Regions from separate parts of the Marinococcus sp. LNSP9103-4 genome, predicted to be linked through region 2. Evidence: predicted binding sites of a transcription regulator. Region 2 holds the regulator's gene; each other region holds the start of a gene.
The links. The regulator CtsR, encoded in region 2, represses protease genes until heat stress. The targets are predictions, from matches to a motif close to ATGGTCAATAAAGGTCAAACA.
Positions count from the first base shown of each region.

Region 1 (3,282 bases), on a different contig from region 2:
TTGCATTCAGACGTTCAGGCAGGTCGCGCATTTTCTTTTGTTCATCACGCTGGAGGCGGCGAACCGGGATACCAGTTTTATTTTCTACAATCATCTGGATCGTTTCTACATCAACGGTTGGTGTTTCTTTTTGGATATTGCCGTTTTGTTCGGCTTCCTTAACCTGCTCCTGCAGCTTAGCCTCTTCGTCGCGAAGCTTAGCTGCACGTTCGTAATCCTCCTGCTGAGTGGCGCGTTCTTTTTCCGCAGCAATCTGCTCGAGGCGGCTTTGCAGGGATTCGCTGTCATCATCGCTGTGAGCGAGGTTTATTTTGGAGCCTGCTTCATCCATTAAATCGATAGCTTTGTCCGGCAGGAACCGGTCCTGTACATAGCGGTTGGATAAATTAACGCAGGCTTCAAGTGCTTCATCGGTAAAAGCCACATGATGGAATTTTTCATAGTTTGCCTGCAGGCCTTTTAAGATCGCTACGCTGTCTTCGAGGTTTGGTTCGTTAACCATGACCGGCTGAAAGCGGCGTTCAAGCGCTGCATCTTTTTCAATTTTGCGGTACTCTGCGAGTGTTGTTGCACCAATCAGCTGAATTTCTCCCCGGGCGAGCGCCGGTTTCATAATATTGCCGGCGTCCGAAGAACCTTCTGCCGAACCTGCGCCAACGATTTGGTGAACCTCATCAATAAAGACGATGACGTCCTGGCGTTCCTGCAGCTCTTTCAGCAGCTGTTTCATGCGTTCTTCAAACTGGCCGCGCACCCCGGTATTTGCTACAAGGGAAGTAACGTCGAGCAGGTAGATGCTTTTATTTTTCAGCTTGTTTGGCACGTCGCCTTCAGAAATGCGGAGGGCGAGGCCTTCGGCGATGGCTGTTTTACCGACACCAGGTTCACCGATAAGAACCGGATTGTTTTTATTGCGGCGGTTCAATGTTTCAATGACCCGCTCAACTTCTTTATCGCGGCCGATGACTGGATCAATGAGGCCGGCGCGTGCAACATCAGACAGGTTTTTACCTAAGTCGTCAAGAAGACCTCCGCCCTGGCCGCCGCCGGATTGAGCCTGTTCCTGACCCTGACTGGAGCCTTGTTCTGCTCCGCCGCTCATCATGTTGTTGAAGAATTGGTCAAATGGGGACTGGGAGCCACCGAAGCCGCCCTGGCCGGATGGCTGATTCATATTTTGACGAATTTCTCTATAGCACCGTTCACAGAGGTGCATTTTTTGATGACTTCCATTAACATTCATGTTCAGTTCAATGCGTGCTGGACGCTGTTCGCAATGTTCACATCTCATCATACTGAACCGAACCTCCTTATTTTAAAGTAGTATTATTGACGTGTGCATCGTTCATTTTCATCTTCGGAAGGTCAGAATTATTTCATTGACTTTGACTATCTTTGACCTTGTAACAGTATTATATACCCGCTTCCCGTATAATGCAAGAGATAAGTTTGATTTTCTCTGACCAATTGATTTACACCTACATAGTAGGAAATAGGGAAGAGAAATTCAAGAAATATGCTCGGATGGCATCTGTGAAAAAACGGTAAAGAATGTATTAACGTTTTTGCGAAAGTCTAAACATCTCTGACCAATAAAAAAATTGACTTCAAGGGAAGAAAAGCAGAAAAGGTTTGCAGGGAAAAAGGGAAAGGAAAAGAAACGAAAATGTTTAGAAAGGACGAAGCGAAATGAGAAACAATGAAAAGCGTTCACCCGCTAAAACATACAGATTATCAGAACCACGACATTTGTTTGGAGAAAGCCGTCCGGTGCCAAGAAGAACATTTCCAGTCGAGAGGGGGCGCCCGGTGGAGGTAAAACGAAAAATTGAAAATGGGAATCCGGTGGAAGCAGTGAGTGTGGCCGGAGAGCTAAAGGTAAAACTGTTCCGGTGGACACTGCTCCGTGTAGATATCCCTGCGCTGACAGTCCATCTGCACCGGCCAAAAAAATGAGCGGATAATGATTCGAAGACACGCGGATCAAGACACATAAGCTTTCCCGCTTTTTTTAAATGGAAGGCAGAGCCGGTAGCTGATAAGACCAACAACTCCCAGGAGAACGAACAGTGTCGACATTCCTGCAGCAGGAATGACGGCACTTGCGGTAAGCATAAAACTGCTGAGGAGAAGAGCGGTATTATACATCATTGACTCCATGGCCATATAAGAACCGCGGGAATCATCGTGAACGATGCCAGCGAGGATAGTCTGGCGGACCGGAATATAAATGATCTCTCCCAGAGTAAAGGCTGCAGCAGCTAGGATGAGGACTAAAAATGAAGTGCTGAATCCGAAAAAACCGAAGGCGAGGGTGTAAATACCGAGCCCGGCGGCCAGAACTTTTTTATAATCGAGGGAGGAAACCCGGGCCGAAACCGGCATAGTAAAGAATACAACGCCGAGGGTGTTAATAAACATAATAAGGCTGAACATTCGTACGCCCGTGAGTTCAAACCCGCCCAGCATCATATGAAATTGTTCATCCAGACGCACGGCCACGTATTTATCCAGCTGAAATTCCAGGCTGGCAATACATACAGTCCCTACTAAAAAGAAAAGAAATCGACGGTCCTTCAATACGGCTGCATACCGCTTCCATATAGTGAGCGGTACCTGAATCTGCCGGGAGAGGTTCCTGGAAAACGGAACGGTCTGTTGTTTTTCCTTTAATTTAAATGCGACGACGTACCAGATACATATGCTCACGAGAAATAAAGCAACAAATAAATAAAAGCGCCCGCTTTCGAAAAACAGTCCCCCAATAACTGCACCAAAGGCGTATGCTACATTGCCAAGCCAGTAGGCAAGCTGGTAAACGTAAGGGCGCTCTGCTTCAGAGCTGTAATCAATAATCATTGCTTCGGATGGCGGGTCAGCAGCGTTAAAACAAGCGTTAGCGATAAGAAAAGCTGCAAATGTAAGCCATACAGATTCTAATATGGGAGAGCTTGCCAGGGCCATTACACCAAGGCTCAATACCTGCAGCCCCTGAGCGGTAACTATAATTCGCTTTCGGCCGATGAGATCCGATAAATGTCCGGTCCATAAACCAATTCCGATGCCTGCGGCCATAGTGAATGCGAGCAAAAGACCGGCGGTGCCGGCTCCGAGATGACTGCTGAAATATACCGCCATAAACGGAAGAATGGCCATCAATACAAATTCCATAGAAAAATCAGTAATAAGACGTATTTTAATGTTTGTGTGCAGTGCCTGGAATTTAGTCAACGCAGATCTCTCTTTTCCAATAATATTGAAGTATAAAAATGATAATACCTA
Region 1 is NZ_JBQLIA010000007.1:128,918-132,199, reverse strand. It holds gene ACTRXG_RS07340 (ATP-dependent Clp protease ATP-binding subunit) at 1-1,291, opposite strand, end outside; gene ACTRXG_RS07335 (hypothetical protein) at 1,810-1,956, shown strand; gene ACTRXG_RS07330 (MFS transporter) at 1,984-3,231, opposite strand.
Region 1: ACTRXG_RS07340 (ATP-dependent Clp protease ATP-binding subunit) is a predicted target of CtsR. The motif match lies at 1,447-1,467, and genes of this name have one in related genera.

Region 2 (3,282 bases):
ATAAGGGTTTCCACCTCCTGCTGAATCTGGTCTGTATCCAAATTCAGTGCCTGCAGAGCTTTTGCAGCAATGCCCTCACCTTCACGTACTAAACCGAGCAGAATATGCTCTGTTCCTATATTATTATGGCCAAGGCGGATAGCTTCTTCCTGAGCTAGCGCCAGTACTTTTTGCGCTCGTTCTGTAAAACGGCCGAACATCATGTTGCACGCACCTCCTACGCATTAGTAAATCTATAGTTCAAGTTTTATTCTCTCACGGATCACATTTGCCCGTCTTATATCTGCTTCTTCCTGACTCAGTGATTTTCCTGCATACTGCTCAAGAAAACCAGGCTGAGTCAGTAACATAAGTTCATTCAAAATATTACCCGGAATCCCTTTAATTAAATCCAGATCGATACCAAGCCTTACATCTGATAAACGGTTAGCAGCCTCTTTTGTCGTCATTGTCCGGCTGTATGCAAGGATACCGTAGGATCTGAACACCCTGTCTTCGAGCTTTAACCTTGAAGAGCTGAGCAGAGACTCGCGTGCATGGCGTTCTCTTTGAATCACCTGCATTACTACACCGCGCAGATCTTCGATAATATCTTTTTCAGATTTTCCCAGTGTCATCTGGTTGGAAATTTGGAAAAGATTGCCTAGTGCTTCACTGCCTTCTCCGTAAATGCCTCTTACGACCAGGCCAAGCTGGTGAATAGCCGGGAGAATACGGCTGAGTTGATTGGTCCAGACTAACGCAGGCAGGTGTACCATTACTGAAGCTCTCATACCTGTCCCTACATTCGTCGGGCAGCTTGTTAAGTAACCGAGCCGTTCGTCAAACGCATAGGTAAGGTTAGCCTCTGCCCAATCGTCCAGACGGTCAGCTTCATTGTAACATTCTTCAAGCTGCATACCGTTACTCAGACATTGAAGACGCAAATGATCTTCCTCATTAACCATAATACTGATTGATTCATCGTTATTCAAAAGAACAGCACTATGTTCCATATTTTTTATTAAATACGGGCTGACAAGATGCTTTTCCACCAGTACCTGCCGTTCATTCGGACGAAGCTCATTCATATTCAACGCTTCAAGAGAGCCTACTTCTTCTGACTGATTCAACAGAGTGGAGGAAGCATAGCGCAGAAGTGTTGCACTTGCTTCTTCTGAAGCAAAAACAGGAAAGGGGTACTGCTCTATATTACGGGCAAGCCGGATCCGGGTGCTGAGGGCAATATCGCCTTCCGGTCCCGGCCCTTCCTGCATCCACGGACTGATCGCTTCTGAAAAAAAGTGCTCGGATGCCATCAGCTGTCTTCCTCCCTTCCCTGAAACTGCTTTTCAAGGGTACGGATTTCGTCTCTTAATTCCGCAGCTTTTTCAAACTCTTCATTTTGGACGAGAATGTTAATCTGTTGTTTTTTCTCCTCGAGCTCTCTTTGGGCATGCAGCTTCTCGTGCCTGTGTTTTGGGACCTTGCCGGTATGATTGGTATTGCCGCTGTGCACCCGGCGAAAAACAGGCGTCAGCTTCGACTCAAATGCGTGATAGCAATGAGCACAGCCCAATCGGCCGGTTTTAGTGAACTGCTTATACGTCAGTCCGCAGTTGTCGCATGTCAGCGGCCTGTTTGTGTTTGTTTTTTTCGGCTGTTTTTTTTCAGCGTTTCCAGCTGTACTGGGCTGGTCCATGTTTAGTAAGTCCGACAATAAATCCTGGATGGTATAGCCGCCCGCAGCCGACATGAAAGAATGCTCTGTTTCAGAGGATTCCCCCTGTTCTTTGGCACACTCTTCGCATAAATGAAGCTCTGTTTTAGCTCCATTAACGATTTTCGTATAATGCAAAGAGGCCGGACGCTGACCGCAATTCTGGCAGATCATATATCTTCCCTCCCTTATTCATAGCGCAGACTTTCTATCATAGCTTGCATAATCCGCGCACGAACAATATCCCTTTCTTCTGGATACTTTAAGGCCAGTATAGACCTATCAACTGCCGCAAGCATCAAATTTGCTTCACGCTTATTCACCACGTTTTCCTCAAACAAACGCATAATAACGCTCTCTGCTGTTCTTTGGTCAATACCGTGCCCTACAAGATCTGAAACTTGCCGAAGCAGTTCTGCGTGATCTGAAATTTTAGCCCTTGTAATTCGTATATACCCGCCACCACCACGTTTACTCTCTACTACATAGCCTTTTTCAATAGTAAAACGCGTGCTTATGACATAGTTAATCTGGGAGGGGACACACTCAAAGCGCTTTGCAAGTTCACTTCTTTTAATTTCAATTAGATCCTGTTCACTCTGTGTTAAAATTTGTTTCAAATAATTTTCAATAACATCAGACATGCTTTTCATTCCCGCGACCTCCTCTCCGCCCCGGTTCGTCTTGCTATTATCAAAAAATTGATTTTGACTATCTTTGACTATAATATATAATATTATTCAACTGTTTTCAAGCTAGAGACGAGCAAAATGAAAAATCCGTCCTGCAGTATGTTACTCATAGGACGGATTAAGCTCTATTTCTTTTATGCTTTCTATTTTATATAAAGACTCATACAGTTCTGTTTCAGCTATCCCCTCCGGCAGTTGAACTTTAATATAATAATGAAGCAGAGGGGCTTCGTCTTCATCAAATTCCTTGCCCTTTATTTTTTGAACTTGAACTTCCATGCTTTCCAGACGTTGAATCGTCTCGCCGAGCTCATTTGCCTCTTTGTTCATAGCTATAAACAATACGTCCGTATCAGAAACGTTTTTAAACCATTTGTCTACGTGGTTTAAAAAGATAAGACTTGTCAATACAAGAACTGTAGCGGCAATACCAGCAAAAAACATGCCTGCTCCTATAGTCAAGCCGATAGCAGCGACTATCCAGATGGAAGCAGCAGTAGTCAGCCCCCGGATAGAAGCACCCTGGACTATAATGGTACCAGCGCCGAGGAAGCCAATACCACTTATTACATAAGAGGCCAGACGTGAAGGATCATAAGCAACCAAATCCCCGTTTTGGTTTAAATAATCCTGAAAGCCAAATAACGCAAGCAGCATCACTAAACAGGAACCGGTCCCAACCAGCATGTGGGTCCGAAAACCAGCTGGATGGCCTTTCGATTCACGTTCAATTCCTATTACTCCCGCCAAAAAGGCAGCAAGAATTAAACGAATGAGTATCGTAATTGATTCATATTCCATCCACTGCTCCACCTGAGTCACATCCTTTCATTTATTATACCTTATCTTTTTTACTTTGTTTAACGCTTCATGGTATAAAAAAACCGCTTC
Region 2 is NZ_JBQLIA010000020.1:103-3,384, reverse strand. It holds gene clpC (ATP-dependent protease ATP-binding subunit ClpC) at 1-203, opposite strand, end outside; gene ACTRXG_RS12755 (protein arginine kinase) at 234-1,298, opposite strand; gene ACTRXG_RS12750 (UvrB/UvrC motif-containing protein) at 1,298-1,873, opposite strand; gene ACTRXG_RS12745 (CtsR family transcriptional regulator) at 1,888-2,352, opposite strand; gene ACTRXG_RS12740 (MgtC/SapB family protein) at 2,494-3,192, opposite strand.

Region 3 (3,282 bases), on a different contig from region 2:
ACAGAAAGGCGGTGAAGATGGATGTCTTCATTTGCGGCTATAACAAAAAAAGAATTAACCCAGATTGAAGTGGAAGATACGAGCGCCAAAGCGGAACTGGCAGCATTAATCAGAATGAACGGTTCAATTTCATTTGGCAACGGCCAGCTGATTTTGGACGTTTCCACTGAAAATGCCGCCATCGCACGACGGATCTATTCGTTAATCAAGCGCATCTACAAGGATATGGTGATTGAACTGCTTGTGCGGAAAAAGATGCGTTTAAAAAAGAATAATGTCTACGTAGTCCGGATGGCCGAAGAAACGAAAGAGATGCTGAGCGACCTTGCCATTATGGAAAACGGCTACCAGTTTAACCGGTCGATCGCGAGAGACGTGATTCCAGACACGGACAGCCGCCGGGCGTATTTGCGCGGAGCTTTTTTAGCCGGCGGCTCGGTCAATCATCCGGAAACTTCTTCGTATCATCTTGAAATTTATTCGATGTATGAAGAGCATAACCGGGCACTCCGGGAGCTGATGGAAACGTTCGGGCTCACATCGAAAAGCCTTGAACGGAAAAAGGGCTACATTCTTTATATTAAAGAAAGCGAAAAGATTACCGAGTTTTTAAATATTATCGGTGCGCACCAGGCGCTGCTTTATTTTGAAGACGTACGGATTATGAAAGACATGAGGAATTCGGTGAACCGCCTGGTGAACTGTGAAACAGCGAACTTAAACAAAACCGTGGGAGCCGCATTAAGGCAGGTGGAAAACATTCAGCTTGTCCAGGCAGAAGTCGGACTCGAAAACCTTCCTGAAAAAATCAGGGAAATGGCAATCCTGCGTGTCCAGCACCAGGACGTCACGCTGAAGGAGCTCGGGGAAATGGTGCCGAGCGGAAAGGTGAGTAAATCCGGTGTGAACCACCGTCTCCGCAAAATTGATCAGATCGCCGAGCGTATTCAAGCCGGAAAGCCGCCGATTCCAGAAAAAATATAATCGCTAAAGGCAGGCGCCTGCGGCAGCAGAGGCTTCTTCTGCTCCTGCAGGCGCTGTATTACAGCAGTCATTAAAGCGCTTGCTTGAAAAACGTTCTAAATTGAATTACGTTATGTGTATATGAAAAGCGGGTACCGGTTGAAGACAGACAGAGAAAGGAAGATAGTAACTATGGTCGAAAAAACAGTGGAAGTAAATTTGCGTACAGGGCTTCAGGCCCGGCCGGCAGCGTTATTCGTCCAGGAGGCGAACCGGTTTCATTCCAATATTTTTCTTGAAAAGGATAATAAAAAAGTGAATGCCAAGAGTATTATGGGTGTTATGAGCCTTGCGGTGCGCACCGGAGCCTCGGTAAAGCTTTTAGCCGAAGGGGCGGATGAAGAGGAAGCGGCCGAATCATTGACGGAATTCATGAAAAAAGAAATGTGAACATAAAAAATCAGGACGGCGCGATGCCATCCTGATTTTTTGTGTCTTACTGACCCATAACCTGGTCTACAAGACCGTATTCTTTTGCCTGTTCCGCACTCATGAAATTATCACGGTCCGTGTCGCGCTCGATGACTTCAAGCGGCTGTCCGCTGCGGTCTGCAAGAATCTGGTTGAGTTTTTCCCGCATTTTGATGATGCGGCGGGCGTGAATTTCAATGTCCGCAGCCTGTCCCTGGGTGCCGCCGAGTGGCTGGTGAATCATTACTTCACTGTTTGGAAGAGCATAACGTTTGCCTTCCTGGCCAGCTGTGAGAAGAAAAGCACCCATCGATGCTGCCATTCCGACGCAGATCGTAGAAACCTGCGGTTTAATATGCTGCATTGTGTCATAAATAGCCATGCCGGCTGTAATAGAGCCGCCCGGACTGTTGATATAAAGAGAAATATCCTTCTCCGGATCGTCGGCTTCAAGGAAAAGAAGCTGTGCTACGATCGAATTGGCCACATTGTCATCAATGCCTGAACCAAGCATAATGATGCGGTCCTTCAACAAACGCGAATAAATGTCATATGCGCGTTCGCCACGGTTGGTTTGTTCAATAACTGTTGGTATCAAGTTCATGAAAAGCGTCCTCCTTTAATGAAATGTATGACTACATTCATGGTAGTTGTGTGGAAAATATTTTTCCTTCCGCGTTGCTGTTATTATCATAACTCTTTGGTCAATTAAGGTCAAATAAAAAGTCTGACCCTATCCCACATAGCTACACGTCAACTTCCATTCCCTTTATTTTCACAAACATAAACGTTACGTGCAAATGTTTCACTTCCATATAAATTTTAATTTAGATGAAAAATGATCTGACAAACAAATAGAAGGGGCAAATCTATTTTTATATAATGACAGCAGGAGAACAAGAAAAAGGGATCGATTCATGAAAGAAAAATATGATATGATGTAAGAAAGCGTTTTCAAAAAAGGAGGTGGAGATAATGGGATTGGGGCTTGAATTGCAGCAGAAGCAGGAAATGAGTTTGGTGATGACGCAGGAGTTAAAGCAGGCAATTGCCCTGTTGAAGCTGTCTTCCCAGGAATTATCCGATTATCTGCAGGAAGAAGCGATGGAAAACCCTTTAATGGATTTAACCCTCCCTTCTATTACGGACGGAGCGTCACTTTCTGCCTCCCGGTCCGCTGATCCGGTCCACAATTCAGCGTCCATGGGTGAACAGCTGGACTGGCGTGAACCGTCGGAGGAAACTCTCGAAGAGGCGCTTAGGGAGCAGATTGTATGCGGAGCTTATAAAGAAACTGCCCGGGAAATACTTTTATTTTTAGCTGGAAGCGTTGACGAGCGCGGATACTTAGAAGACATCGAATGGGAGATGGAACGGAAATTCGGGCTGGACAGAGAAGAAAGCGAGCAGTATATTTCGATGCTTCAACAGCTCGAACCGGCAGGGATCGGGGCCAGGGATTTAAAGGAATGTCTTCTTCTGCAGCTCGAACGCTGCCTGGATACAGATCCATATATTGACCAGGTCGTAGCTGAAGATCTCGAAGCGCTGGGGTCGAAAAAATGGCGCTACCTGCAGCAGAAGTATCAGCTCACTAAAGAGCAGCTGCAGGAAATCTATACCTGCCTCCAGAAGCTTTCCCCGCATCCGGGAGATTCCTACCGGCAGGAGAAAACAGTTTCTGTATCGCCGGATGTCCGCGTGGAGGAAATCGACGGAGAATGGGTGGTCACGATTTTGAATGACCGGCTTCCCGAGCTGCAGATGAATGAAAAATACTGGCGTCTTTTGCAGCAGGATACCGATGAAGAAGCCAGGCAGTATGCTATGGAAAAATATAAGCAGTTT
Region 3 is NZ_JBQLIA010000026.1:33,724-37,005, reverse strand. It holds gene ACTRXG_RS14545 (gluconeogenesis factor YvcK family protein) at 1-1, shown strand, start outside; gene whiA (DNA-binding protein WhiA) at 22-984, shown strand; gene ACTRXG_RS14535 (HPr family phosphocarrier protein) at 1,156-1,413, shown strand; gene clpP (ATP-dependent Clp endopeptidase proteolytic subunit ClpP) at 1,460-2,038, opposite strand; gene rpoN (RNA polymerase factor sigma-54) at 2,410-3,282, shown strand, end outside.
Region 3: clpP (ATP-dependent Clp endopeptidase proteolytic subunit ClpP) is a predicted target of CtsR. The motif match lies at 2,135-2,155, and genes of this name have one in related genera.